DNA from 2 places in the Bacillus sp. UNC322MFChir4.1 genome. Region 1 is predicted to be linked to the other one. Evidence: riboswitches for the same ligand, from Rfam matches in the RefSeq annotation. Region 1 holds a riboswitch; the other holds the start of a gene.
The links. Region 1 has a riboswitch for S-adenosylmethionine ahead of BR72_RS18120 (Na+/H+ antiporter NhaC family protein). Riboswitches for the same ligand answer to the same signal wherever they lie in the genome.

Region 1 (15,713 bases):
AGGACCTGGATTATTATTTATCGTTCTTCCCGCTGTATTTGGAGAAATTCCTTTCGGGCATTTTTTCTTTATTTTATTCTTAATTTTGTTTTTCTTCGCAACGATCACCTCGGCAATTTCTATGTTGGAAATTGTTGTTGCTTCTGTAGCGAAAGAGGATGAAAAGAAGCGCCCATCAGCATCGCTCTTAATTGGATTACTCATTTTCGTAGTTGGAATTCCAGCAGCATTATCATTTGGAGTTATGAGTGATGTGAAATTATTCGGAAAGACATTTTTTGATTTAGTGGATTTTTCGGTGAGTAACGTATTACTTCCGCTTGGTGTGTTAGCCATTTCGCTCTTTGTGCCAAATAAAATGAAGAAAGAGCTGTTAATGCAAGAATTAGAAGTGACAGAAACAAGAGGGAAAACGTTATTTAACATATGGTTCTTCTTGCTTCGTTACGTTATTCCGATTACGGTTCTTCTTGTCCTTTTAAACGTTATTGGTGTGCTTTAGTTAAAAAAAGCGGAGAATATTCTCCGCTTTTTTTTAGTATATGAATAGAAACGTATGTTCTTGTTTTGTATACTTTGTGTATACAAAACAAGAAAGGCGTGTGTCCAATAAAAAGATACCGGATCCAACTACTAAAAATATTCGGTCTATAAATGTCTCTTTGGCTTCTTGTAATTCTGCAACTGCTTGTAATTCTTGTTTCATGTGTAGACCTCTTCGAAAAAACTTTCATGTTATTGTATGTGTAATGCCTAGAAGGTGGTCAACTACCCACCACTTCTCTTGCCCGTCACGCGCTTGAAGATGGGGACTTCTTTCGGAATTAAGTTAAAGATTGCAAAATAATATGTAAGAAGTATATATGAAATATGGTGCTCACTTGTTTTACATAAATAAAAAAACTCGGCAATTGCCGAGTTTTTTTATTACAGTCCAATGTAAGATGATGGATCAACTGCATTTGATTTTGCTTGATTCCATTCACCGATATGAAGTTCGAAATGTAAATGTTGTCCAAATGACTGTCCAGTATTCCCCATGAATCCAAGTTGTTGTCCTTGTTTCACAGTTTGTCCGGCAGAAACGGAACGACTGCTCATATGAGCGTAAACAGTTGTATAAGTTTTCCCGTTTATACGGTGTGATAAATATACAACATTTCCATAACTAGAAGATAAATCAGAACGAATTACGACACCGTCAGCTGCTGCAATAATTGGCACTGTTCCTGATGCGGCAATATCAATTCCTTTATGGTTGTCCATTTCACGTACACCAAATCCTGAAGTTTTCGATCCAGCTGCTGGCTTAATGAAACCGCCTGTACTTCCCCCTTGAGGTGCAGGTGTAGGGACAGATACAGGTGCAGACGCAGTTTGAGATGAAGAAGCGGATTGTTTTTGCTCTTCAGCCTTTTTCGCTTCAGCAGCTTTTTTCTCGTCTTCCGCCCGCTTTTCTTCTTCAATTGCATTTTGAACAGCTTTACGTTGATTTTCTAAAATACTTTTTGCTTCTTCTAAACTCTCCATTTCAGAATCTAGTTTTGAAGCTTTTGCGTGTAAATCAGTAATTAAAGTTTGTTGTTGCTGCTGATTTGCTTGAAGTTCTTGTTGCTGTTTCTGTAAAGTTTTCTCAGCTTCTTTTAGTTGCTGTTCTTTTTTCTCGACCGCTTCTTTTTCTTTTTTAACGGTATCCTGGTCTTGTGTTTGTTGTTTTACGATTTCTGTATCACTATTTAAAATTAAGCTAACAGAATACACATTTTCTAGTAGTTCTGCGAAATTGTTTGTATTAATTAATACTTCTGTAATTAAATTTGTGCGTGGCTTTTCTTGCATAGATTGTAATCTGTGCTTAATTAATTCTTGGCGCGAATCGATTTGTTTTTGCAACTCTTCAATATGCTTTTTTTTCTCTGTAATACTCGCTTGTGTTTTGTCAATTTCTGTTTTTGTTGCTTTTAAATCTGCCTCGTTTTTATTAATAGAAGAAGTTAATTCATCGATTTTTTTCTGCAAATCTTGAATCTCTTTTTCTATTTTTTGTTTTTCCTCTAATTTCATATGTAATTCTTGTTGATTACCGTCTAGTTGTGATTGAATATTAGTTAATTTATCTTGACTCGTCTCCGCATACGCTGTTGAAAGCACGGGAGAAACGAAAATAGTGCCGGCTGTCAATAAACTAAACGCTGTGATTTTTTTGTTCATCTGCCTATCTCCTTTCCCTACATTCTATTATAATCATAAAAAAGAGAAAAATGTCTATTGTTGTAATGATAATGTAAAAAAATATTTAAGGAATTGTTATTAAATGGCGAAAGTTAGAAGAATTTCACTCCTAAATTGTTCGTTTTTATTATAACGATTCATTTATATATTAACGGATATATATAATGAGGAATAAGAAAAAAGGAATCGTTCTCATGTTAGGTTTCCTAACATGCTTTTTATTCTTGTCAACAAAAATATTTGCATACTGGTAAACTTATTTAGTTGTCAGATTAATATTTTTGCCTTATTATTTTAAAAGGGAGGAAAGTATTGAATAGTTGAACAATATTTAATACTTCTATTTTTTTGTATTTTATAGAAAAATAGAATATGAAAATTAAGAACATCTTAGAAGGGGGTTGCAGCAAGTATGAAAAGAATTGGACTTGCGTGGCAAATTTTAATTGGTCTTGCTCTCGGTATTCTCGTAGGAGCGATTTTTTATGGGAATACAGAGATTGTAAAGTATCTAAAACCGATTGGTGACATTTTTATTCGTTTAATTAAAATGATTGTTGTACCAATTGTAGTAGCAAGTATTGTTGTTGGTGTTGCCGGCGTTGGCGATGTGAAAAAGCTTGGACGTTTAGGCGGAAAAACAATTATTTATTTTGAAATTATTACAACGATTGCGATTGTTGTTGGATTATTAGTAGCAAACATATTCCAGCCGGGAAAAGGTGTGGATATGTCATCATTACAAAAAACAGATATTTCTAAGATTGCAGCTACAACAGAAAAAGTACAGCATTCATTTGCAGACACGTTCGTAAATATTGTTCCAACGAATATTATGAAGTCGTTAGCAGATGGTGATATGCTTGCAATTATTTTCTTCTCTGTATTATTTGGTTTAGGGGTAGCGGCAATTGGAGAAAGAGGAAAACCAGTTCTGAATTTCTTCCAAGGTGTAGCCGATGCAATGTTCTATGTAACAAACCAAGTTATGAAGTTTGCACCGTTTGGTGTGTTTGCGTTAATTGGCGTAACGGTTTCTACGTTTGGTGTAAAGTCATTAGTTCCATTGGCTAATTTAGTTTTTGTTGTTTATGGATCAATGATTTTCTTCGTTGTTGTTGTATTAGGTCTTACGGCAAAGATATTTGGAATTAATATTTTCCAATTTTTTAAGATTTTAAAAGACGAGCTTATTTTAGCATATTCTACAGCAAGCTCAGAGACGGTTCTACCAAAGATTATGGAAAAGATGGAACGTTTCGGTTGTCCGAAAGCAATTACATCTTTCGTTATTCCAACAGGTTATTCATTTAACTTGGATGGTTCAACATTATATCAAGCAATTGCAGCAATTTTCTTAGCGCAAATGTATGGTATTCATTTATCTATTACACAGCAAATTACATTGCTTCTTGTGTTAATGCTTACTTCAAAAGGGATTGCTGGTGTACCGGGCGTATCGTTCGTAGTATTATTAGCAACGCTTCATACAGTAGGTATTCCATCTGAAGGTTTAGCGTTTATCGCTGGTATTGACCGTATTTTAGATATGGCACGTACTGCAGTAAACGTAGTAGGTAACTCTTTAGCTGCAGTTGTTATGTCTAAATGGGAAGGACAATATGACGCAGAAAAAGGACAAGCTTATTTGAAAGAGATTTCAGAGAAGCAAGTAGCTTAAATATTAGAAGGGCCTTCACGGTGTACGTGAAGGCTTTTTTTTATAGAAATACAAATGAAAAAACTCTTTTTTGGTGGAGGTGAGAGGAACTGGCCGTGCATAGAAGCGATCATTTTTGTTCTGTATAGCCGCAACTAATATGTAAAATAAGGAGAAGTGAGGATGAAACGGAAATACGGAGATGGATCATCGTGGAGACGATTAACTGAAAAGACCTATTCGGTTAAAGATGTACAGGATGGGATGTTAGGTATATTACATATAAAGCAAGTAAAAGAGCCGAGTTATAAGGAGTATAGTAATCGGAGCATTTGTATTGCGAATAATGGCTATACTTGGGTCCAGTATTTTATAAATGGGAAAAATTTTGCGATTACAGCTATGTTAGACGAGAAAAAAGAGCTTGTCCAATATTATATTGATGTTGCAAAAGCGTATAAAATTGATGAAAGAGGATTACCTTATTTTGATGATTTATATTTAGATGTTGTCTTGTTGCCAGGCGGAGATACATATGTATTAGATGAAGATGAGCTAGAAGAAGCATATACGGAAGACGATATTTCAAAAGAGGAGTATGATTTAGCTTGGAATACGGCAGAGTGGATTATGAAAAAAATTGAAGAAGAAGATTTTTTATGGTTTTCCATTTTAGAAGTAGAAATTCAAAAACTAAAAGATCGTCTTTAATATATAGAAGTATAAATTAAAAAATCGATATAAAAACTCTCTTTTTTAGGCGAGCGAGAGGAACTGGCCATGCATAGGAGCGACTTATATGAAACGACAAATTGCTTTCTATGTTTCCATTTTGTTTGTGGTAGGAAAAGGGCTAATCGTTTCTAAATGGAGATAGACGCTCTGGTCTCCTCAAAAAAGAAAGAGGTTGTTATATCATTGTATTACTTTGTATCTATGCAATATCAAAAAAATACCAACTATTTTGATAGAAATAATGTTTGACATTTTTTCATGCAGCGAGTAAAGTAAGAAAAGATTGATTAACAAAAAAATAATATAAAACCTTCTTATCAAGAGAGGCGGAGGGACTGGCCCTACGATGCCTCGGCAGCGGACTCATATTCGAGTGCTGTGCCAAATCCAGCAAGCGATATGCTTGATAGATGAGAAGAGTGTTTCTTATATGATATATAAGACCTCTTCTCTTCAGAAGAGGTCTTTTTCGCTCTTGTGAAGGATAGGTTTAGAAATAGGAGAGGATATTACTTTGGAACAAACAAAAGGAAATGCATGGGCATTATTACCACTTGGCATATTTTTAGCATTATTTATTGGTTCTGGTATAATTACAGGGGATTTTTATAAGTTACCAATTCTGGTTGCGATTTTAATTGCAGTTGCCGCTGCATTAGTAATGAATAGAAAAGAAAATTTTACGACAAAGGTTGAACGTTTTGCTAAAGGTGCTGGCAATCCAGATATCATGATTATGGTATTAATTTTTGTATTAGCAGGTGCATTTTCTGAAACGGCAAAAGGCATGGGCGGCGTTGAAGCAACTGTAAACTTAGCGCTTTCTGTTCTGCCGCAAGGATTTTTAGTTGTTGGGTTGTTTGCTATCGGTGCTTTTATTTCATTAGCAATGGGAACGTCAATGGGGACGATTGCTGCATTGGCGCCAATTGCAGTAGGGATTAGTGGACAAACGGATATTTCTATGGCACTTGCTATGGCAACGGTTGTTGGCGGTGCGATGTTTGGCGACAATTTATCTTTTATTTCAGACACGACAATTGCAGCTGTCCGTACACAAGGAACGGAAATGAAAGATAAATTTAAAACAAATTTCTTAATTGTATTACCAGCTGCTATTGTTACGAGCATACTGTTAGTTGTTCTTACGTTAGGAACTCATACAAATATGACAGCACATGCGTTTAATTGGGTGAAAATTTTACCGTATGCAGGAGTGTTAATTACGGCGCTGCTTGGATATAACGTATTAGTTGTATTAACGGGAGGAACGGTGTTAGCTGGTATTATCGGTATGATTGATGGAAGCTTTACACTCGCAAGCTTCTTTAAAAGTGTTACAGTAGGAATTAATGGAATGATGGAGCTTGTATTATTAGCAATTTTAATCGGTGGAATGGTCGAAATCATTCAATATAACGGCGGTATTCAATATTTAATGAATGTGCTAACACGCAATATTCGTTCGAAAAAAGGTGCAGAATTTGGAATTGCTGGTCTTGTAGGTATGACAAATATGTGCACAGCAAATAATACAATTTCTATTATTTTCACAGGTCCATTAGCAAAGAATGTGGCAGATCAATATCATATTGATCCGAAGAAATCGGCGAGCTTGTTAGATTTATTCTCTTGTAGTGTGCAAGGATTAATTCCGTACGGTGCACAAATGTTAACGGCGGCAGGATTTGCTTCCCTTTCACCAATTGAATTATTACCGTACTCATTTTATCCAATGTTAGTCGCTGTTTGCGGAATTATCTCAATTGTCATTAATTTCCCGCGTCTTTCGCCTGAGAAAAAGGAATATCAAAAAACAGCATAACTACTCAGTCGCTCTATGAAAAAAGGAAGAAAAGCACTTTCTTAAATGGTCTGGGAGGGACTAGCCATGCGTAGAAGCAGTCAGTTCCTATTTCTTCCACGCGCGAAGTGTGAAAACAAAGAAAGGCAGCAGTGCATTGCCATTTTTACCCCGCATTAACGGGCAGTAAAGATAGAGGGAAATCACCGAAGATAACTGCCTGTAAAAGCCCGATTGGTGAGGGCTAACCTTTCATGGGAAAAGCATCCATGAAAGGAAGGTTCACTTTATCTTCGTAGCAGCAATCTATATGCTGAAAAATGAAGTGGATGGTTGAGTAGTTACTGTTAATTTGCACAGTAAATAACACGCAAAAAAAACTCAGAGTCCCTATATGACTCTGAGTTTTACTTTTGTATGAGGCTTATTCAATTAAAGCTCTGTTAGTGAATAAATTATTTTCAGAAGAAATATTTAATACCCTGAGAAAATATAAAATAAAAAGCGGAAATTGCTAAAACTAAATCAATTAATGCTAACTTCTTATTTTCTTCTTTTAAATTTATGGTAAAACCATAAATACTTCTAACCATCCAAAAAGCTATCAAAAATAACCCACCAAAGTGGTCATTTGTATAGTTTTCATCAAAAAACATTTGTATTGCACCTAAGATTAATAAAATAAGTACGATATTAGTTCCAATCCTTAAAGCCCTATTTGATTTATTATATTTCAATTCTTCACCCCCAATTCAACAATCCCTCTTAAACTATCCTGCTTTTTAGAGAACGAAGACAATTTTGCTTCTCATTATTTTAACATAAATTACCTAATTTCTTCGTTTCTTTTTAAGTAACTATTCAGCCATACACTTCATTAGCAGATAGATTGAGGTCATAAAGATAAAAACGGTAAAGCACCTTGCTACCTTTCTTTGTTTTAAAACGTTGCACGTGGCAGGAAAGGGCCCTGACCGCTCCTATACATAGCCAGTCCCACTCTCCCATTTAAAAAAGATGCTTTTCAGTCTTTTTTCAAAGGATAACTGAGTAATTACGGTCTGATAATAAATAGGACTTAAGTCTGAGAGAAAAACGGTTCTTAAGCTCGTTATAGAAAAATGAAAATCTAGGTAAGATAAGAGTATCAAAACGAAGGGAGGCAAGCACAAGATGAAACAATTTTTAGCGTTTATGGCAGCCGGTATTTTGGCTTTAATTGCTCTTGGAAGTCTTGCTGGTATTGTAGGATTAGCAATTGGAGCAGGGATTGTGTATTGGAGCTATAAATCATTTGTGCGAGCAAAATCATTTTTTGGAAAACTAGCTTGGGGGATCGTCGGTTTAATCGGCTTGTCAATTGCCCTGTCCCATTCCCCAGCATTAATCGGTATTGCGGCATTAGTCGTTCTATATTATGGATACCGTGAGTGGAAAAAAGAGAAACATGTAGTAGAGGCTGCTTCAGACAGCTCGAAGCCGTATAGCAATTTTGAAGATGAGTGGAACAGATTAATGAAAAATAACTAATATGAAATAACAAAAAATAATAGAGTAGAAGAGAGGAAGATTAAAAATGAAACAATCATTATTCGGACGTGTACGAGATGCAGTACTTGCAGATTTTCATAATGTGTTAGACGAGAAAGAAAGAAAAAATCCAATTGCGATGTTAAATCAATATTTACGTAATAGTGAGCGTGAAGTAACAAAAATTGAAAAATTAATTGAGCGTCACAGAACATTAAAATCTAATTTTGCTCATGAGCTTGAAGGGGCGCGTTATTTCGTAAATAAAAGATCCAAGCAAGCTGTAATTGCAAGGGAAGCAGGAGAAATGCAACTACATGAACGTGCATTAGAAGAAGTAGCATACTACGAAGGGCAAGTAGCTCGCTTAGAAAAAATGTATGGAGGGGTTGTAGAACAAATAGATGAGCTAGAACGTCGTCTATCAGAAATGAAAAATAAATTAAAAGAAATGAATGCAAAACGTATGGAATTAATGGCACGTGAAAATATGGCACATGCAAACCGCCGTATGAATACGACTCTTCATAAAATGGATGAAAATAACCCATTTTTACGCTTTGAAGAAATAGAAGATCACATTCGTGATTTAGAGCTTCGTATCAATGAAGATCATGAACGTGACACATTTGATATGAAGATTGCAAAGCTTGAACGCGAAATGAAAGCGAAAAAAGAAGTATCTTTAGACAAATAGGTAATAAGATAATTGTAGTATATTATAAAATGAGCTTATGATATAGTGATAGAAGAAAAGGTGTTGGAATACAATACCTTTTTCTTCTATGTATATATAATAAAGAAGGGGGAGCTGCAATGAAGAAACAATTTTCGAAAACACAATTATTAGGGATGCTCCTCGTCATATTTGGGGTCGGTCTTTTTCTCGATATGATTCTCGGTCATTTTGAGCCTGGTGCTCTTATTTTTGCCTTTATTATGATTATGTTTGGGAGGCATTATCGAAAAAAGAATCGATATGTGAGAGGGAATGTGTGTTTATTTGTTGGGGGACTTGTTTTCTTATTTTTCCTATTTTCATCAGCAGCCTTCGTGCTCGTTTTATTTGCTTGCCTAGCTTTCATAGGCTACCAGCTGATACAAGGCCAGCAAAAGTCAAAAGCGGTACAGGTTGAAATTAAGGAAAAAGAATATATAAATGAAGAAAAACCAATCTATCGAACAGAGCCGTATATAAAGAATATAATGGTTGGTAACGTACGAATAATGGATCATATATATGAGTTAGAGGATGTTAATATTCAATATGGAATCGGAGATATTGAAATTGATTTAACAACAGCTATGATTCCAGAAGGCGAAACTGTCATTGTCATTCGCGGTGTGATTGGTAATATTCGTTTGTATGTTCCATACGATATTGAATTATCTTTGAATCATTCTGTTATTGTTGGGAGAATATTGCTTCCAGCGCATGAAGAAACAGGCTTTAATCGTAATGTGAAGTTTAGAACGGAACAGTATAAAGAAGCTCCTCGCCGTATTAAAATTATTTCTTCGCTTATCGTAGGCGATACGGAAGTGAGGAAAGTATAATGAAAAAACAGAAGAACATTTCATGGATGTATATCCGTTATTCAATATTATCTTCTATGAGTATTGCACTTATTTGTACCATCGTTTATGTATGGAAAAGCCAGCAAAATGTGTATGATTTATTATGGAAAGAATCGATTGCTTCTGTTCCTGTTAGCTTGTTTATTATCTGTACGAGTCTTCTCATAGGTGGAATTGTTGGATATGCAATTGGGTATTATATGCAGCTGCGAATTCAAGGGTTAACGACTTTTCTATTTGAAGTAGAAAGAGGAAATTTTCCAAGAGATGCTTCGTTTACAGCAGAAGATGAATTTCATGAAGTAGAACGGAAGGTAATTGGGCTTGCTAGACGTTTAGAAGAGCAAGCAGGATTATTTCAAAAAGTAACGAATGAACGTGCGCATTGGAATGAAGAGATGAGACAACAAGCTATTTCAGAGGAACGGCATCGTTTAGCGAGAGAGCTTCATGATTCTGTCAGTCAACAGCTCTTTGCGATGTCGATGATGATGTCAGCAATTAATGAGCAAACCGCTCATATACCAGAGTCGACTCAAAAGCAATTAAAACTTGTTGAAAATATGGTTGTAAATGCTCAATCAGAAATGAGAGCGTTACTTCTTCATTTACGTCCTGTCCAATTAGAAGGTAAAAAGTTAACAGAAGGCATTGAAGAATTATTAACAGAGCTTTCACGAAAACAACATATGAAGATTGAATGGTTGATTGAGCCAATTCAATTAAAAAAAGGTGTAGAAGATCACTTATTCCGTATTGTACAAGAAGCACTGTCCAATACATTACGTCATGCAAAAGCGAAGAAGACAGAAGTGAGGCTGCGCCAAATTGATGAATACGCAATTTTAAAAATTATTGATGATGGCGTAGGATTTGAAGTAGGAGTGAACAAGGCAGGGTCATATGGTCTTCGCTCTATGCAAGAGCGTGTTCATGAAATTGGCGGAACTTTAAAGGTATTAAGCTTTCCGAATAAAGGAACGCAAATTGAGGTGAAAGTGCCGATTCTTTTAGAAAGAGGGGAGGAACAAGATGATTAAAGTATTGCTTGTTGACGATCATGAAATGGTTCGTATGGGCGTATCAGCGTATTTATCGACTCAGCCGGACATTGAAGTTGTAGGAGAAGCGGAAAATGGAAGAAAAGGTTCAGAATTAGCATTATTACTAAAACCAGATATAATTTTAATGGATCTTGTTATGGATGAAATGGACGGTGTTGAGGCCACAAGAACAATTATTCAAGAATGGCCAGAAGCAAAAATTGTTGTTGTGACAAGTTTCTTAGACGACGAAAAATTATATCCGGTTATTGAAGCTGGTGCAACGAGTTACTTGTTAAAAACATCTAGAGCAAGTGATATAGCCGATGCAGTTCGAGCGACATACGATGGGGAAATAGTACTTGAACCGAAAGTTACTGGAAAAATGATGTCACGTATGCGTCAAAAAAAGGAACAGCCGCTTCATGAAGAGTTAACAGAACGAGAGTTTGAAATTTTATTATTGATTGCTGAAGGAAAGAGTAATCAAGAAATTGCAGATGAACTATTTATTGCTTTAAAAACAGTGAAGACGCATGTAAGTAATATTTTAAATAAATTACATGTAAGTGATCGAACACAAGCGGTTATTTATGCGTTTCGTCATCAGCTTGCAAACTAAAAAAGGCTGTAGAGAAGCCTTTTTTAGTTTGCAAGCATTCACTGTATTTTTTGAATATGATTCACTTGAACATTTTCTAAAGATGGATTAGAACGGATAAAATTTGCGAGTGCCTCTTGATCTGTCGGACCTTCAACACGATTTCGTCCTTTTTTAAAAATTGTAAACTTATCGCCCCCATTTGCCAGGAAAGAATTTACGACGACAGAGTATGTCGTATGGTCTTGAAGCGGCTCCCCATTTTCTAGTGTAATGGATTCTACTCCATTTTTTCCCCATGTGTAACGAATTCCAGATACTTGTAATATACGCATTTCATCATCCCATTGTTCGTGTAGTGCGCTTTGAATTTCTCTACCAGTTAAATCCATTTTAATGAGTGTATTTTCAAAGGGTTGGATGAGAAATGTATTTTCCCATGTAATGAAACCTTTTGGCAAATTATGGCGTATAGTGCCGAGGTTAACAAATGCAATGTCAGCTTGCATAGCTTGACGCTGGGATGTAGCAAGAAGAGCACCAAGATCTGCTTCCCCATCTTTATTTTGATCACGCGTCAGCTCGTGTACGCTGTTTCCGAGTACTTGCTCGGTTAGTGGGGCTATTTTTGTTTGATAGCTTTGGAGCCATAATTGGGTGAGTGAATTAGGTTGCAGTTGATCATGATAAGTAGGGATAATCTTTGCCGTTTTTCTTGTAATATCTTTCGTTCTACGATCAATTGTGAGCTGCACATTTGCAAAAGCTCTCCCGTAAGAATATGCTTCAACAAGTAATTTTCCATTCACATATCCATTCATATAAGAATGATTGTGTCCGCCAAATAGTATATCGACATCATCATCAAGTTTATTTGCTAAATCAGCAAGTGGTCCGTAAGTAGCTCCATTTGTTGTCTTCCCATCGAGATGAGCAAGAACGATAATAGCATGGATACCTTTTTGCTGTAATTCTCGTACGTACGTTTGAACAGCAGTAGCTTCATCTATAAAAGTGACTGCTGACATATCGCTTTGCATTGTAAGAAAAGGTGTTTCCTTTGTAACGATGCCAATAAAAGCAATCGGAACACCGTCAATCCATTTAATTGCATAGGGTGGGAATAGAGGTTGATTTGTGTTAGCATCTAGTGCATTTGCGCAAACATAAGGAAAAGAACTACCTGGAAACATACCGGTTTTCGGATGAAACCCGCCATCAATTAGTCGCTTCAGCTCCCCTACACCTTCATCAAATTCATGGTTACCAATTGTTCCAACATCAAATTGTAGCATATTTAAAAAATCTATTGTTGGCTCATCTTGAAAGAGAGCTGAAATGGGAGGACTGCCGCCAATCATATCACCAGTATGGACAAGTAAGGTATGTGGAAATTGCTGTTTATAAGCGTTAATATAGGAGGCTATGTACTCAGCGCGACCGGCAGGCTTTCCGTGCAGCGGTGTAGTGGTGTTGATTTGTCCATGTAAATCGTTTAATCCAATGATTTGTACAGGTATTTCAGGGGATTCTGAAGGAGAAAAAAATGAAGAAAGCATTATAGAAATAAGAAAAGGGATGTACATAAGAAAGATAAACATGTTGTCACTCCTTTATATATACTGGTATTTTTATTGTATTAGAGGGACAACTTTTTATTTTATTAAAAAATCGTAAATCTTTTATGGAATTTTTTATTTTACAGCGAAAAGAAGGATTTAATGTTCATTATAGAGAATAATATATTTATCCACTTGCTGGAAAGAACAGACGAAGCAGAGGTGACGAAAATGCTTGTAATGGGTGTATTGTTATGTATTACTGCAATCTGTGGTTTTATATGGTTATATTATTCTCGTTCGTTTAAACAAGCAGGAGTGTTACTTTTTGATAAAGGTAGTTTGTTTGCAAATCAATCTAGATTTTTAGTATGTCCGAAGTGTGGGACTGCACAGCAAAGAAATGGTGGATATCAAGAGTGTTGCAGAACAAGGTTATGAAAGAGTAACAAGCCTCACGTGATGTGAGGCTTGTTACTCTTTCACAGCTGTCCAAATTGTCCAACGATCTTGTTCGATGATAGGGGATTTCTCGTAAAGCTTAGAGTGAATATGTTGTAATAACCCAGAAAGTTCATTGTTTGATAATTCATGGAGAATAGAGCGACCAGTTCGTGGTGATAAGTCTTGAAGTAAATCTTCAATTGAAGGGTGGACTTTACGAATTTCCCAAAAAGTTTGAATCGGATTTGGCAAGAAGCCATTATCATATAACAATTGAAGGATTTGATTAGTTTCCGGTCTTCGTTTTGCTTCTATTTCGATTAATTTTGGATAGCAAGAAAAGAAATAGCCACGAATATGTTCTGGACTTCCTGGAATTGTGCAGTCTTCAATTGTCCGATCTTGGAGAATAAGGATGCCATTTCGTTTTAAAATGCGATATGCTTCTTGAAGAAATTTTGGAATATGATCTAGATGATGAATGACAGCTCGTGATAGCACAATATCAAATGTTTCATCTGCAAAGGGGATACGATAAGCGTTACCTTGTAAAAAGGAAGCATTTGATATATGAGCACAATTTTCCTTTGCAGCTTGGATCATCTGATTTGAAAAATCAACACCAGTTACTTCAACTGCCCCCATCATAGCGAGTTGTTTCGTATAAATACCACCGCCACATCCAATATCAACCACTCTTTTTTCTTTAATATCTACAATATTTTGTATCATATGTGTCCATGAATCTGATACTTGACGATTGGTATACGTATATTTGTTGTTTGAACTATGAAAATCTATTGGCATGTTATAACCTCCTTTTCATTTATATTATATCGAATTTCATTAGTTAGAATGATTTTGTTTTCTTTCAGGTACAATAAGTTTTTCTTATTTTAAGGAATGAGGATGAGAGCTATGCGAAAAAAATGGTTATTCATGTTCCTTCTTTTTTTATTAGTGGCATGTAATCAAACGGATGAGAAAAAAGACCGAAGTGAAAAATTAACAAAAGAAGCGGGGCGCATGATGGAAGAGAATGTAGAAGTGATTGTATCTTTAGTAGGGAAAAAAGAAGCAACATTGAAGGGTGAAGAAGCAAAAATAGCGGCTAATATTATAAGTAAAGCAGAGAAACAAAACGTAATCGGTGAATTAGGTGAACCGGAATATGTCATTACAGTTAAGAAAAATGGACAAGAAGAAAAATATAAAGCTTGGCTTCGTACAGAAGCGAGAACAGGGTGGCTACAAAAAGAGACAGATCCAAAAAGCTTTTATCTTTTATCAAAAGTGAATACCGAAAAACTTCTCTCTTTATTCCCAGCAGTTCCTTTAACACAAAATGGTGGCGAACAACAATCAGCTATAACACAAATCACTAAAAAAGATTTACAAATTACTCGTTTTCACATTAAAACAAAGGAAAACACAGTAAATTATACGGTGTATTATACAATTTCAGATGCATTATATAAAAAGTTGGAAAAAGAAAAAAACTATTATTTTCAATTGCAAATTCCTGTAAAAGTACAAAAGGTAATCAATAAAGAAAACAGTGAACAAGTACAAGGTGAGTTAGTGAAAGAAGGGTATAAACAATATGAAGTGAACTTTGTAGTTCCTGTTAGCAGTATTTCATCATCTCAATTAAAAATGTTAGAAGCGTATTATGATCAATACAATTTAAAAGTATTTAATAATAAAAAAGAAGAGATAGGTGCGTTTCAAAATATTATTGAAATAGTGAAAGAATATGGAGAGAAGATGCAGTTAGAAAGATAATAGTTATATATAGGAAATGAGAAAAAGAGTGATAAGACATCATCACTCTTTTATTTTGTTTTAGTTGAAGGCTCACTCATGGATTTTCGCGTAATAAAATAAGCGATAATAAGTGCAGAAAGGATAATGGAGCTAATAAAAATATTATCGGGTAGCCAATCTAATAGTAATACATGTCCAACAGTATAAAAAATTAGCATAGAAGCTAGAAAAGATAAGGCACCGATCATAACAGATTGCAATGTCATCGTTTTCACCTCCTTGCATTGATAGTATTGGCTAAAAATGGAGGAATTAAACGATAGTTTCCAATAAACTAAAAAAATATGACATAATAAGATGAAAAGAATGAATGGTAAGGAGAAGAATATGAAACAAAATACAAAAGGACTATGGGGAATTATTGCAGCGGTTGGTGTTTTTCTATTGTCTAAATTCAAATGGGTATTTGCGATTGTGAAATTAGCAAAGTTTTCTACTATATTTAGTATGTTGCTATCTCTTGGCGCTTATGCAGCAATATACGGATGGAAATTTGGCGTTGCGCTTGTATACTTAATGCTTATTCATGAAATGGGTCATTTATGGGCAGCGAGACGAAAAGGGATTGCAACATCACCTGCTATTTTTATCCCGTTTATGGGAGCTGTTATAGGAATGAAAGAAATGCCTAAAAATGCAAAAGATGAGGCATATATTGCATATATGGGACCATTGTTTGGGTTACTTTCTTTTTTACCAG
Region 2 (15,713 bases), on a different contig from region 1:
TTCAATCTCCTGTACGCCTCCCTGCGCTTTCAGCCATTGCAAAACTAGTTTTGTTACATAAATACTGAAAGTTGGCGGCGTATTATAAAGTGAATTATGTTTACTGTAAGTTTTATAGTTTAACATGGCCGGGCAAGAAGAATTAGCAGCACCAATTAAGTCCTTACGAACGATAACAACTGTTAACCCTGCCGGTCCTAAATTTTTCTGTGCTCCAGCATAAATAAGCCCGAATTTTGTAACATCATACTCTTCAGATAAAATATTGGAAGACATATCCGCAACGAGTGGGATTTCTTTTGTCTCAGGAATGTTTACATAACGCGTACCTTCAATTGTATTATTCGTTGTAATATGAATATAATCTATTTCTTGAGAAAGAAGTGTTCGATTGAATTCTGGAATGGATGTAAATCGGTCATTTTCAGGAGATGTAACAACCGAAATCGTTCCCATTTTTTCTGCTTCTTCGATTGCTTTTTTTGACCAGGAGCCCGTATGCACATATGCCGCTTGTTTATAGTGGTTCATTAAATTTAGTGGAATCATGGAGAATTGTAAAGATGCGCCTCCTTGTATAAAAAGGACTTCATAATTTTCAGGGATATTCATTAACTCACACAATAAACTTTTCGTTTCATCTATTATTTCCTGAAAAGCCGCTGATCTGTGACTCATTTCCATTATTGACATACCCTTTTCCTGATAGTTCAATAATTCCTTTTGTACTTGCTCTAAAACAGGAATAGGAAGTGTAGATGGTCCCGCTGAAAAATTGTATACTCGATGCATCTTATTCCCCTCTTTCGTTTTTTTATAAATTTTAAAACTTTCTGAATTATAACTCATATAAAATACCCGGTCAAATTGTTTTTCCTATTTTATTCTAAGAAGTATCGAAACCGTTCTCATGAGTAATTTTTCCTGAATCTCTTTACTTCGTATTGAAACAAAAAAATGTTAAGCACGTCTGCTTAACATTTTGAATAATAATTGTATAATTGCTAATTACTTGCAAAAAACCGGTCATAAATTTGATAAAGTGCAGAAATACCAATAAGCCAATAGACGGTATCAACAAGCGCTGGTACAGAACCAAAAATTTTTTCCACCAGATTAAAATCTAACGCAACAAATAACCAGTTTAAACCGCCAATAATCACCAGAATTGCTGTAAGGTAAGACAAAAATTTCATTGTGATTGCCCCCTTGGTGAAAAATGGTGAAAGGCCTTTCGCTATATTATATGCATGGAGTTCTTGAATTTGCCCATTATTTTTATTTTTTCGTTTTTAAAAATATAATTTAAATTTTAGCTTAATAGCGATGCGTTCTTGCCAGCTTTCCAATATAAAATCCACGCAAACTATATAGATTTTAATTTTTATACATATAAGTCGCTGCTATGCAGAATACAACATGCTTTCTCCCTCTGTTTTAGACCTTGCATGTGGCAGAAAAAGGCCATGACCGCTTCTATGCATGGCCAGATACTCTCGCCCGCTTAAATAGAAAAAGGGTTTTTATGTCGATTTTTTAATTTGTATTTACATAGCGTTGCACTTTATACCGTTTTTAATTTTCCTTCAAATATTATTTTCCGTCCGCATGGCTCTACAACCGTTTTCCCATCTCTTTTCACCTCATGGAAAATAGGCTCTTCCATGCGGCGAGACGGTGTATATCCTTCCTTATCCATTCTTTCGAGGCACTGTGCAATTGTTTCATCTGACAATACTTCAAATTTCTTCTTTTTTAATTGCTTTGTCATTATTTTACCTACTTTCTACTTTCCTTATCATTGCTTGATTTTTCATATGTGTCACATAAACAATAGATATTACTGCCATTATGATCATAATGGAAAAGAAAAAGCTTGTATACTGTATGTTCTCTATAAATAGCCCACCTAATACAGGCCCAGTAATGCTTCCGATACTAAAAGCAATTCCGCACAAAATATTTCCTGCCGGTAATAAATGTTTTGATAATAAATCAGTCATATAGCCGAGTCCGAGTGAAAAGCATGATCCAATAACCATACCAGCAAGTAACATACATATAAATACAAGCCAATAATAACCATCGAATATAGCCGCTAATAGAAAAATCACTGTACTGACGCTAAATGTCCATGTTAAAATCCGTTCTCTTCCAAGACGATCACTAAGTATACCAAGTGGTATTTGCGTAACAATTCCACCAATCGAAAATGCTGGTAATAAAAATGAAATTTGTTCAACTGACCAGCCTTTCCTCATCGCATAAACAGGTAAATTGCTATTAAGCATCCCTTCTAACACTCCATATGCTAACGGTGCAAGTAACGCAATCCACCCTACTATCCAAACTTGCTTATAGCGCTGCAAAGATGTTTCACTTTCTTGATTTGCTTCTCCTTGATCAGGAAATGCATTTTGCGTTGGGATCAATAATAACCATCCTATTAAACAAAGGACAGTTGATACAATAAACGGTGTTGCAATCCCGTATTGTACCGTACTCGCTAAATAAGGCCCCATCGCAAAACCGATACTGAAAAATGCTCCGTATATAGAAACTTGTTTTCCTACCTTGTGCGGACTAGCAGTCGTCGTAATCCACGTTTGCGTTCCAACATGAAGCATATGATCCCCTACCCCAACGAAAAAACGCAGAACAAACCATACCCAAAAAGAAAATGTTTGCGTAAATACAAATAATGCTCCAACAACAATAAAACCTCCAATTACAATAAGGGGTTTCATTCCAAACTTTTGCATCGGTTTCTCAAGCCAAGGTGAAATAACAAGAATCCCTATATATAATGCCGTTGCATGAATGCCGTTAAAGCTTGAACTAATTCCCTCCTTCTCAAAAATCATTGCAATTGCCGGTAACAACATACCTTGTGAAAGCCCAGAAATCGCAACAATTCCAACCATAATCCAAAACGTATACCTTCTCCCCATTTCATTACGCTCCTTGTCTAAACTCACATCCTTTATTATAGCTGGTTAATCCATAAATCGTATACTTTCAATTTCCACAAAAATAAAGCTAGAAGTCCAGACTTCTAGCTTACATCCTTTCCATCTACTGGAAGAAAGGTTTTAAATTCTAATTTTCAAATATATACATATGCAACCCTATTATAGGATACGTTTCTTATTTGCATTATGAAACAATGCAGCTACTCTTTCAAAAATGTATTTACTTCATTAATAAACACGTTTAAACAATCAACAAATGGAGAATGGCCACAATCTTCTAACATGACCAATTTTGCATTTGGCAAATGCTTTGCCAACTCATCACCAACTACTTTTGGCACCACATAATCACGATCACCTTGGAGAACTAATGTTGGCACTTGAATGCGATTCATATCCCCGTTCCCAGCTACAACTCCGTTATGCTCATCTGATATATTAAATGTTACAAGTCCATAATTTACATCAACAAAATTGCGCTGCGTTAACATATCATCAAGATATTTCTCATAGCGATCTGGACTAGGTTGATGATGCGTATAAATAAGTAAATTCCAGACATTTCGATAATACTGCTTATCCTTTTGTTTTATAGCTTCAACAACAGGTGCAATTTGAACAGCATCTTTCGCTATTTCTTCTTTTGTTTTTAAAAGATGAGACACAATTGGTTGACCATTTATATCCTTCTTAAAAATGGGATATCCTTTCAGTCCTACTGATTCTACCAGTATAAGTTTATTTACATACACCGGATAAGCTGCTGTAAACTGCATCGCAACTCCTCCACCCATTGACCATCCGACCAATGAAAAATTTTTCAATTGTAATTCATCTACAAACAACTTCACATCTTCTGCAAAATCATTCAATGAATTAATCGGATGATGATAAGTTGAAAAGCCAAAACCACGTAAATCAAGAGCATAAATATGATAAGAATCTTGCAGTTGTTCTATAACTAAATCCCAATGCTGTGAAGATGTCATATTCCCGTGAATAAGCACTACTATCTCTGTTCCATTCCCCGCTTCTTGATAAGCAATTGTTTCTCCATTTGATAATGCCACTGATTTCATAATGGTAGGTTTCATTATTCGCTTTCCCCCTCAATAATATCAACAACACACGTTAAAAAACAGAAAATTCTAATTTAATAATATCACATAGAATATATGTTCTCAATCTGAAATTCAACTTATTTTTACAAAAGCAAACCGATAGATTACTAGACAATCTAGAAAAAAACAGATATAGTTAGCTAGGCAACTAATTGGAAAGGGCAAAAAATATGGACGAAAAACAACACTTTTTTCACACTGTCAGCCAAACCGCTCGGAAATTTTCTAAGAGATTCAATGAACGTGTTTCCCCAACTGGTTTATACAGTGCACAATGGGCTGTAATTTTCAGACTAGATCAAACTGGATCTTGCACGCAAACAGAATTGTGTCAATATTTAAATGTCGAATCTCCAACAATGACCCGTACTTTAAAACGTATGGAATTAATGGGATGGATTACTCGAACAGAGGGAACAGATCGACGTGAAAAGCTTATTTCTTTGTCAGAAACAGCAATCGCAATGATACCGAGTTGGCAGCAAGAAGTAAACGCATTTGAGAAAAAGACATTACAAGATATTAGCGAGGAAGAGCTTCGTCTTGCGTTTCATGTACTACAAAAAGTAATTCGAAATCTTGATTAAAAATTGGAGGGATGACTATGGAAAGTCAAAGGCTTTGGACGAAAGACTTCATTGGAACATGTTTGAGTAGTCTATTTCTCTTTTTAACATTTTATATGTTGATCACAACCTTACCTGTATATGTAATCGAGGGATTAAAAGGAAAACCTGAAGAAATGGGGCTTGCTGCAACAGTATTTCTTATTTCTTCAGTAATCTGCCGACCATTTACAGGGAAATGGCTTGATGATTTAGGACGAAAGAAGATTTTATTTATCTCCCTTTCGTTATTTTTAGCCGCAACAGTAATGTACTTCGGTGCGCAAAGCTTATTTTTACTACTTGCTCTTCGCTTCTTACATGGTATCGGCTTCGGAATGGCGACAACAGCTACCGGTACAATCATAACAGATGTAGCACCCCCCCATAGACGCGGTGAGGCACTTGGTTATTACGGAGTATTTATGAGCTTACCGATGGTTATCGGTCCTTTTTTAGGTTTAACGATTATTTCTAAATTCTCATTTACAGGGTTATTTGTCCTTTGTTCTATATTTTCTATACTTGCTTTTCTCTGCGGACTTTTAGTAAATATTCCAAATGAAAAAACAGCTATCAATAAAGAAAAGAAACGAATGCAATGGAAAGATTTAATTGAGCCTTCAACAATTCCAATCGCTCTTACTGGTTGTGTACTTTCCTTTTCCTATAGCGGTATTCTTTCATTTATTCCCGTTTATGCAAAAGAGCTTGGTATGAGTGATATTGCTAGTTATTTCTTTGTTGTATACGCAATTGTAGTTGTTATTTCTAGGCCATTTTCAGGAAAAATCTTCGATCGGTTTGGGGAAAATGTCCTCATTTATCCATCAATTATTATCTTTATGATTGGTATGTTCGTTTTAAGCCAATCACATACGCCGTTTTGGTTACTAGCTTCTGGTGTACTTATCGGCTTTGGGTATGGAACTCTAATTCCAAGCTTCCAAACAATTGCAGTTAGTGTGGCACCAGATCAAAGGCGTGGATCTGCAACAGCTACTTATTTCTCATTCTTTGATACAGGGATTGGTATCGGTTCTTTCGTACTAGGAATTATCGCAGCACATTCCAGTTATCAGCATATGTATTTTATTTCTTCGATTATTGTTGCATTTACATTACTGATTTACTATTTTCTTCATGGGCGTAAACAAAAGTCCAAAAAACAAACAACACAAGAAAAATTATCTGCCTAATCCTATAAGAGAGAGTAAACTTCTACGTTTACTCTCCTTTTTTTGCTTCTCAATAGGCTTATCTCTTATAATAAAACTAGAAGGAGGCTAATTTTATGAGACTAAAAAAATCCCCGCTCATTTTAATCATTTTGATTTTTGTATGTATATTGACTGGTATGGGATTTACGTTATTCAATCCAAATAAAAATTTTTCTTCCAGACAAACAGTAACGAAAAAAAACTGGTTACAAGATCCTTGTCTCCGTTGGTCTTATTCACATATGCGCGAATTTGCTTCAACAAAAGTTGTTGCTAAAAATCAAAATTATATATCCTCGATTCCAACTAATTCGCGAGATTTAGATAACCTACATATTACAGATGAAAATGAAAATAATACAACGGTTCGGAAATTATTAGAAAAACATAAAACAGATGCCTTTATTGTTTTACAGGATGGAAAGCTTGTTTATGAACGATACTTTCATGGATATAAAGAAAACGAACCGCACGGTATGGCATCAGTAGCAAAAGTATTTACAGGACTGCTCGTTAATACCCTTATTGAAGAAGGAAAGCTAGACCCCAATGCAACTGCAGAAACTTATGTAAAAAAATTAAAAGGAACACCATTTGGGATCGCAACAATTCAACAACTTTTAGATATGCAAGTTTCAGTAGAATATCCAACTCACGGCTTTAAACAAGCTGGATTAGATAATCAAGATGCACAATTATATTTAGCAAGTAACCTTCTTCCTCGCAACAAAAACTATAATGGACCGACAACAATTTATGACATGTTACTAGAAGCAAATGAAACAGCTGCTCCAGGAGAAACATTTTCGTATAATAACGGTTCTGCTGAAACACTTGCATGGGTCCTTCGTACTGTCACAGGAAAATCGCTCACAGATCTAGTAAGTGAACGTATTTGGTCACCAATTGGCGCAGAAGAAAATGCTTATTACGTTGTTGATGAAACCGGAGTGGAACAAGCGAGTGCAGGATTAAATGCCACCGCACGAGACATGGCAAGATTCGGGGAGATGATTGCGGGCGATGGTGTCTATGACGGAAAACAAATTATTTCTCACTCTATAATTGAAGAAATTAAACAAATTAACCAATACGAACTCCCAGTTGGGGATGGTGAGGAATATTCTTATCATGATCAGTGGTGGATCTCCCATAACGAACAAAATGCATTTGAAGTACTTGGCAGTTATGGACAAAGGTTATATATCGATCCAACTGCACATATGGTTATCGTTCATTTTTCTTCTAATGCCAATCATACTGGAGAAATACAATTTGCATATAGTGATATGTATTTACAAATCGCTGAATACTTACAGAATAAGCTCTCTAATTAAGTTTATACTTTCGAAGTTTTCGTTACGAAAAGGAGTTGCCTTATGACAGCTCCTTTTCTATAATTGTAATTACATATTCCCATTGTTCTTCTGAAAAACATAACGGTTTTAACTGAAATACCATAGAACAAATCTCTTCTATATAATGGACATTTCCCTGTAAAAATTCCCATCGGAGCACCTTAGGTATATACAAATCTGCAACTTGTTCACTTTGTTCTACTAAAATGTCTACTTCTCTCTGACAAACACCTCTTATAAGATACCCTTCTCGCACTTCTTGTTTAACTTTAGAATATTGCTTACTTTTCTCCCTTATACAAAATAAACAATCAAGATAAGAGCAAAACAAATCATCTTCTCTTTTACATACATTCGCAATTTTGCAGATCAGTTCCCTATTTTTCATAATCTTGTTACCTTTTCATATTCCTTTTGTAGCCATTTCTCTCTTTTTTCTTGTTTATAATTTTTCACTTGTTTCAAAAGTGCACCGCTGAAGCTATATGGATTTGGATGTGCATATACAATTAATATGTTCATTGCAAACGACACCTTCCTTTAATTCCCTTTTGACTTTTTCTATACTCACATGCTATTCTAATACATGTCAAAGGGCAAGCCTCTTTGACAAAACAACTGACACCTATTCGGCGATGGTGTCTTTTTTATTTGTTAGCCGAAAACGCCCATCTTTCGGGGGCACATTTAATTTTTTGACACTACACACTCAGCACCATTTCCTTGTAAAAAGACTGCATAACACAGTCTTTTTATCTACATAACTCTTTTCAAAAAATGAATTTCCAAGCAAATATTACTATAAAAAAGGGAGAATAACTCCCTCTATGTTATTTTACCATGTAGTAAATCCCCTTATCATCTATACATTCATGTTGCTCTGCTAAAGTAATTTTCCCATCCAACTTTAACTCATCTAGCAGTCGCAGTATGTAAAATTGCTGCAACATCTTCTTTGCAAATTCCCCTTTATGTTCAGTAGCAATATGTTGTTGAATATCCAATAATGTAATCGGCTTTTCCTTTTCTTCCATATATTTATAAATCGCATTACGTAGTGTAATATATTTCTCAAGTGTCATCGTATGCTTGCTCCTTTCTTCTCGTTGTCCATCTTTCATTATCGGTTTTTTTGCAATAAAAAAACCTCTTCGATAAGAAGAAGCGGATTATATCTCTTCCTTCTTATCTTTCAGAACAAAACTGTTCTGCTGGAATTAGCACCTGCATCGCGGTTGCTGGGTTTCATTGGGCCAGTCCCTCCACCTCTCTGGATAAGAAAATATTCACTTTATCTTTTACTATAATGAACACAGCCAAAAAAGGCAATTCTCATCATAATAATCAGGATTTGTTTTTTGAAGTGCGCTGATATTTTATTCCATTTTGTTCATACTAAAAATGTAAAAGACCAAAGGAGGCACAGTCATGCAAAAAAATGCACGTGGTCACGTTCAAGATTCTTGTCAAGCATTACACGAAGCAAAGAATTGTTTACAAAATGCCTTACAAACAGTTGAGAAATCAGATAATCGTCAACGCATTGAACAATCTTTACAAGCTGTTCAACATGCACTGCTTCAATGTGATAGTACAGCTGAAGTTTTATCTCAAGATTGAACTCCCTCCACCTACCGTGCACTTCTGCACTTTGCGCGCTTGAGGTGGGGGGCTTCTCGCCAGATATGATAAACCTTATACCTCCATATTTTCAAATTCTACACCTCAAAATGAATTTATATAAATAAAAAAGACACTTCTTATAATAAAAATAAGAGGTGTCTCAAAAGGCAAACGAATATGTAAGTCGCGATCCTACTGTATATATTTATGCCTTACAAGAAAACTTTATTCACTATATACGTAAGTGAAATTTCGCATAAAAACTGCATTGGGTGCCGCATAAACACATTTAGCACTTCTGTTGCTTTCTTATATTATTTCCTACTGATGAATTTCTGTTTTACATACAATTACACCATCTTCGTCAACATAAACATAATTTCCTGGAATCCATGAAACTCCGCCAAAAGACACTGGAATATTTGTTTCTCCCTTCCCTTCTTTCACACTTCGCTTTGGCATCGTTGCAATCGCTAAAATGCCAAGTTCGATATTCCGAAGCTCCGCACAATCACGAACGCATCCATAAATAATTATGCCTGCTAAATTCCGCTGCCTTGCTATGTTTGCTAAGTTATCACCAAGTAATGCACAATTTGTTGAACCTTCTCCATCTACAACTAATACCGTTCCCTCTGGTACCATCTCTAGCGCCATTTTTACGAGTACGTTATCATCTTTAACCTTTACTGTCTCGATTTTCCCATGAAACTGCTTCTTCTTTCCATACGATTGAAGTAATGGCTTACATACTTGTACTTCTGTTTCATTCGCATCATAAAGATCAGTTGTTCTCCACATCATGTTCCCTCTTTCCTTTTCACGATTTATGTTACATATTCTTGTCCTTTCTTCTTTTCCCTGTCTTAATTGGCGAAATTTTGTATACTAATAAAGAAGAAATAAAAAAGGAAGTGTGTAACATGAGTAGTAAAACAAATGCTTGTCGTTTTTTAGATAAGCACAAAATTGCATATACAGTTCACGAATATGAATGGGATGAAGAAAACTTAGATGCAAAACATGTCGCTGAGCAAGTTCATTTGCAATTAGAACAGGTCTTTAAAACACTCGTCCTTCGCGGCGATAAAACCGGGGTAATTATGGCTTGTATCCCTTCGCATAAAGAGCTTAATTTAAAAGCGTTAGCATCTGCAAGTAAAAATAAAAAAGTTGAAATGGTTGCAATGAAAGAAATACTTGGATTAACAGGATACATACGCGGCGGTGTTTCACCACTTGGCATGAAAAAAATTTATCCACTCTTTATTGACGAATCTGCTGCAAATTTAGACCCAATTAGCATTAGTGCTGGAAAAAGAGGATTACAAATTTTTATGAACGGCGCCGACCTAATCAAAATTAGTAACGCAACACCTACTTCCATTACTTCATAACAAAACCTGTCTCAATAGATGAGACAGGTTTTGTTTACATTTCTCGGCGAATTGCTGATAACACATTAATATTCGTTGCTTTTATTGCCGGCCTTAGTCCGGAAAAAATCGCAATAATTATACTAATAGAAACAGAAATAACAATAAGAAATGGAGGGATTATTGAAAATATAAATCCTTTTGGTGCTTCCGTTTTTGCAAATTCCTTTAATAAGATCGGAATTAATTCATTTCCCCCTAAACTAATAAGGCATGGAATAAAAATTGATAATTCCAATAATTTGTAGTATACTACTTAAAAATCTATAGGAGAGATTGCTTATGTTTAGAATAGATTGTTCTTTCCAACTTCATCATCATACATAAAGCCTTGTATCCGAAGAAATTTTTTCTTCGTGGGTACAGGGCTATTCCTGTTTACCCACGAAGCGATTATAAAGCTATGTGGGTATTTTCATACCTGCATAGCTTTTTTTATTTTAAAAAGGAGTGATAAATATGAACTTGCAAAATGTAAAAGGGACAAAAGACTATTTACCAGAAGAACAAATGCTGCGCAATACAATTAAACGGACTTGTGAAGAAATATTTGAGGCCTATGGCTGCAAACCGCTAGAAACACCTATTTTGAACATGTATGATTTGATGGCTTATAAATACGGGGGAGGATCTGAAATTTTAAAGGAGATGTACACGCTTCAAGATCAAGGGAATCGTGAACTTGCATTGCGTTATGATTTAACCATTCCCTTTGCAAAAGTCGTCGCAATGAATCCAGAAATTCGTCTCCCTTTTAAACGTTATGAAATTGGGAAAGTATTTCGTAATGGCCCAATTAAACCAGGAAGAGTTCGAGAGTTTGTACAGTGTGATGTCGATATTGTTGGCGCTGAATCTATCTTAGCAGAAGCAGAATTAATGGTAATGGCTCTTGACATTTTTAACAAATTAAACTTAGACGTAACCATTTAATATAATAATCGAAAACTATTAACAGGGTTGTTACAAGCAATTCAAATCCCTGAATCACAGTTACAAGATGTTATTTTATCTGTAGATAAACTTGAGAAAATCGGTATTGACGGTGTAAGAAATGATTTAATGAATCGAGAAATACAAAGTGAAACGATTGATATGTTATGTAAGACGTTAGAAACATGTATGTCTATGCCACTTTCTGAATTTGATAAAATGTTCCCAAATTCTCTTGTTAAAGAAGGAGTTACTGAACTTCAAGAACTTAGGCAATACTTGGTGGCACTTGGCATTCAACGTAATACAACGTTCTCTCCTTTTCTTGCAAGAGGACTCACAATGTATACTGGAACGATTTATGAAATTTTTTTAGCAGATGGCAGTATTACTTCTAGCATAGGTAGTGGGGGGCGCTATGATTACATTATCGGTGCACTTCGAAATGATAATAAATCTTATCCAACAGTTGGAATCTCGTTCGGTTTAGATGTCATCTATACCGCTCTTGTCCAAAAAGAACGAGTCTCCCCTTCTATCGATATCTTTATTATTCCGCTTGGAACACAGGAAAATTGTCTAAAAATTGCTCACACATTGCGAACAAACGAAAGTTTAAAGATAGAACTTGAACTGGCAAATCGTAAACTAAAGCGAGCCCTTAACTATGCAAATAAAGAAAACATTCCGTATGTACTTATTATCGGTGAAGAAGAGATAAATAACGATGTAGCTGTTTTACGAAATATGAAGGAAGGAACAGAACAAACGATTCCTCTTGCTTCTATTGAAAATGGAACTTTCAAACAATATATACGTCGTTAATTGAATCGATCTAACTAATTATAAAAGGAGAAACGTATACTGCTTCTACGTTTCTCCTTCTATTACATAGGCTATATATAAGATAAGATTTAATTTTGCATTCATTTTTTATTAAAGCTTATTCAAAAATTGATTTAAATCTTGCTTAGTTTTCGTCGTTAATGACTTTAGCTTCTTTAAGTCTTGTTTTTGTTTTCCCATTTCAACAATGAGTGGATATAAATTTTGCTCAATTGTTTTATAATCGGTTGCATGCTTTGTTTCCACTTCTTTCTCAACTACATCCCATTTATCAGTAAGTTGCTTGCCAAGTTTATTTACAGCTTCTTGTTTTGGATTCGCTTTCAATTGCTTGTCCACTTCGTCTATTAACTGTACAACTTCCTTTACCCCACTCTTCACAGTAGCATTTTGCTTTCCGTTTGTTGGTTTTGTTTCAGTTGTTCCGGTTTTCTCATTTTTTGTTTGATCTGCATTCGTTGATTTTGTTTCAGCTTTCCCATCTGCACTTGTTGTTTTTGAATCTTTTTCTTCGTTTTTACCCGTAGTTGTTTGATCTGCACTTGTTGTTTTCGCTTCTTCTTGATTGTTTGTTTGTTCCTTTTTAGTTTGAGTTGCTTGATCTTTTTCTGTTGAGGTCCCGCAAGCTGTAATGGAGAGCATCGCTCCAATCGCAAATGAAGCAATAGATATTTTTTTCAATTTCATAATAAGCCTCCTAAAATTACATTTTCACCTCCCAAATAAGTTTCTATATACTCCCAAAAATCCCTTTTTATTATTTATAACAAATAAAATTTTCTCAATAAAATCCTTCAGTCGAATCAATAACCTATCCCGTCAGACACGCTGCTTCGATCCCATACTTGTTGCCATTTTCCTATAGCAATATAAAATAAATCCTCTGTATTGTCACAGAGGATTTACGATTTATTTAATATTTGCTAGAATACGTTCAGCACCAAGCTGCAAGCTACGCGACACAATTACATTTACAATTGTGAAAACAACGAGGATACTTAAAAACATCCCCCACATTCCAAGTCCTAATGAGAAATATAACGCACATACTCCGCCTACAGTAATGCCGACTAACAGTATATTCGCAAAAAAGTTCCAAAGCGTAGTATAACGACCTTTAAACATTTTTTGTTCGGAATCCCAATGAATATCAGCTGTTTGTGCATCCCACCGTGTGCCAATTAAATTGTTTAACCATAGTCCATTTGCGCAAAGCAAGAACCAAAGCAATGTAAACATTGGTGACACACCGCCTACAATAATCAGCACAATACCAAAGACCGCTAAAATAGTCGTATTAATGAGCCAAGCAGTAAATACTTTTGCAAAGAAAACACCTTCTGCTTTAACTGGTAAATAACGATTGATAAACCAAGTACGACCTTCCCTCGAGAAAGAGGTTGTCGCAATAACATTGGATCCCATTAAAAACATACCTGCACAAAAAGCAAGACCAAGCGCAAGACCTGTTGTTTCACTATCTTTTATAAATTTATTTAACCAAGCTAAGTTCCCGTCTTGTACAAAAATAATAAAGAAAAACATAATTGGCATTACAAAAGTTTGCACAATACAATTAAGGAAAAATTGTGGCGTGCGAAACAAAATACGAAATTCTTTTTTCACATATGCTTTCCAATGTGAATTTTGCACAGTAGCTTTATTAAAATTCTCAGAAGAAATCACTTCTTTTTTCGCAGTGCTATTTGAAATGCCAATAACCCCTTTTAAATATGTACGACCTGCAACATAGAAAAACAAACCATAAAATGCTAACGAAATCGCAGCGAAAAGAAGTAAAAATAGACTTCCTTTCCACGAAGCACTTTCTGTTAACGCCATTACCCCAAAATAGGTTGTCGGAAAATAGTTTGTCATTTCTACTAGAAATGAAGACTGATTATTTGTAAGAAAATCTGCTGCTGATTGCCCAGAAGCAGCATTTCTATTTTTCCATTGTATAAATATATTAATACCGACAATTAGTAATAAAGTAAATAACCCCATTAGCATATTACTTCGATCTTTATCTTTTGCGATATTTGTATAACGCATAATGAGTGTCATAAGAAGCGAAGCAAGAACTAACGGAATAATTGGGAAAAATAAGTAAACGATTAAAAAATAAACATAGTATGTAATAAATGCACCACTTTGTAATCCATACACAATAAAGACTGGAAATAAAACAAACGAAGTCATCACATATTGTGTAATTAAAACAGTAATAAACTTCGCCGTAATAATGTGCGCTGGCTTAAGTGGTAATGGTAATAACATTTCAACGTCATCGCTATAATAAAAAACTGTTAAAATCGTCGTAATACTTAACAAAAACACCCAGATACTACCAACCGCTAATCCCATGCCAAGCAATAAATTTTCCTGATTAAATTGTTTTAATACAACATACATTCCATTTGCAAGTGGACCTATAAATAAAAATCCAACAAACAAAAGACCCAATAATGAAAGTAAAGATACAACACGCTTCTTCTTATCAGTTAACATATCAGCATAGTTCATTTTTAATAATATTTTTGTTAACATCCAAATTTTATTCATTTTCTGTCATCTCCAAGAACATTTTTTCTAGAGATTCATTAGATTCAAAGTGCTCTCGTATTTCTGCTAAATTCCCTTGAAATTGAAGTGTCCCTTTATTAATGATGGCAACTTGATCACATAATTTTTCAGCAACTTCTAACACATGCGTTGAAAAGAACACCGTTTTCCCTTTATCTGCGTGCTCACGCATCATTTGTTTTAATATAAATGCCGATTTTGGATCTAATCCAGTCATTGGCTCGTCTAAAATCCAGACATCTGGATCATGCAAAAGAACTCCAATAATAATAATTTTTTGACGCATTCCATGTGAATAACTTTGAATTTGATCAGACAATGCCTCGTACAAACTAAAACGTTCTGCTAGCGTTCGGATTTTTTCTTGGCGCACGTCTTTCGGAACATCATACATATCCGCCATAAAATTTAAATATTCAATCCCCTTTAAGCGTAAAAACATATCAGGACTGTCAGGAACATAACCAAATAACCTTTTCGCTTCAAGCGGCTCTTTCGCAATGTCTTTTCCATTTACCGAAATTGTCCCACTATCAAGAGAATGAATACCTGTGATCATCTTAATTGTCGTTGATTTCCCTGCACCATTTGGGCCTAAAAATCCAAAAATCTCTCCATTTGGCACTGTTAAGTTCAAATCTTTCACTGCAAATTTACTACCATTATAACTCTTTGATACATTAACAATTTCAATCATTCATATCCAGCCCTTCTCGTTTTTTCCAACAATTACATTTTGATTATAACATAATACGTTTCTATGCTTTAGAATATTTTAGAATTATCAAACAGCACACACCTTATCTTTTCCCGAATAAACGAACAGCAAGACCCCCACTTCTGGAAGCCTCACCTTTTTTCTACTATCTATGTTCGCCCTTATCCATAAAAATATATATAAGAAGCTACTCCAACCGCTAAAACAACTCCTAAAAGTAGATATATAATTGAAAGTCTTGTAATATTTCCTTTCGTTGAAGTTCCATAATTCTCTTCTTCATTTTTCCCTACCA

Region 2: it holds a riboswitch for S-adenosylmethionine, as region 1 does, so the genes downstream of both, BR72_RS20670 (hypothetical protein) here and BR72_RS18120 (Na+/H+ antiporter NhaC family protein) in region 1, are expected to answer to the same signal.

The regions. Positions count from the first base shown of each region.
Region 1 is NZ_KN050809.1:161,741-177,453, reverse strand. Features, by position in the region: gene BR72_RS18140 (sodium-dependent transporter) at 1-502, shown strand, start outside; gene BR72_RS26795 (hypothetical protein) at 536-706, opposite strand; gene BR72_RS18135 (murein hydrolase activator EnvC family protein) at 928-2,211, opposite strand; gene gltP (glutamate/aspartate:proton symporter GltP) at 2,645-3,913, shown strand; gene BR72_RS18125 (ribonuclease FAU-1 family protein) at 4,076-4,603, shown strand; SAM riboswitch class I at 4,939-5,044, shown strand; gene BR72_RS18120 (Na+/H+ antiporter NhaC family protein) at 5,142-6,452, shown strand; gene BR72_RS18115 (hypothetical protein) at 6,893-7,168, opposite strand; gene BR72_RS18110 (lmo0954 family membrane protein) at 7,605-7,961, shown strand; gene BR72_RS18105 (PspA/IM30 family protein) at 8,008-8,658, shown strand; gene liaF (cell wall-active antibiotics response protein LiaF) at 8,778-9,518, shown strand; gene BR72_RS18095 (sensor histidine kinase) at 9,518-10,579, shown strand; gene BR72_RS18090 (response regulator) at 10,572-11,204, shown strand; gene BR72_RS18085 (bifunctional metallophosphatase/5'-nucleotidase) at 11,243-12,784, opposite strand; gene BR72_RS18080 (hypothetical protein) at 12,974-13,183, shown strand; gene BR72_RS18075 (class I SAM-dependent methyltransferase) at 13,217-13,993, opposite strand; gene BR72_RS18070 (hypothetical protein) at 14,105-14,971, shown strand; gene BR72_RS18065 (hypothetical protein) at 15,022-15,219, opposite strand; gene BR72_RS18060 (site-2 protease family protein) at 15,341-15,713, shown strand, end outside.
Region 2 is NZ_KN050811.1:5,378-21,090, forward strand. Features, by position in the region: gene serC (3-phosphoserine/phosphohydroxythreonine transaminase) at 1-792, opposite strand, end outside; gene BR72_RS20630 (DUF378 domain-containing protein) at 1,005-1,196, opposite strand; gene BR72_RS20635 (NETI motif-containing protein) at 1,565-1,771, opposite strand; gene BR72_RS20640 (MFS transporter) at 1,776-2,951, opposite strand; gene phaZ (intracellular short-chain-length polyhydroxyalkanoate depolymerase) at 3,173-4,069, opposite strand; gene BR72_RS20650 (MarR family winged helix-turn-helix transcriptional regulator) at 4,264-4,680, shown strand; gene BR72_RS20655 (MFS transporter) at 4,698-5,897, shown strand; gene BR72_RS20660 (serine hydrolase domain-containing protein) at 5,993-7,255, shown strand; gene BR72_RS20665 (hypothetical protein) at 7,296-7,664, opposite strand; gene BR72_RS26525 (NAD(P)H-dependent oxidoreductase) at 7,661-7,798, opposite strand; gene BR72_RS20670 (hypothetical protein) at 8,107-8,358, opposite strand; SAM riboswitch class I at 8,459-8,557, opposite strand; gene BR72_RS20675 (hypothetical protein) at 8,705-8,896, shown strand; gene rraA (ribonuclease E activity regulator RraA) at 9,221-9,700, opposite strand; gene ybaK (Cys-tRNA(Pro) deacylase) at 9,823-10,296, shown strand; gene BR72_RS20690 (hypothetical protein) at 10,331-10,573, opposite strand; partial or broken gene BR72_RS20695 (histidine--tRNA ligase) at 10,795-12,093, shown strand; gene BR72_RS20700 (hypothetical protein) at 12,205-12,801, opposite strand; gene BR72_RS20705 (putative ABC transporter permease subunit) at 13,024-14,679, opposite strand; gene BR72_RS20710 (ABC transporter ATP-binding protein) at 14,672-15,397, opposite strand; gene BR72_RS20715 (hypothetical protein) at 15,580-15,713, opposite strand, start outside.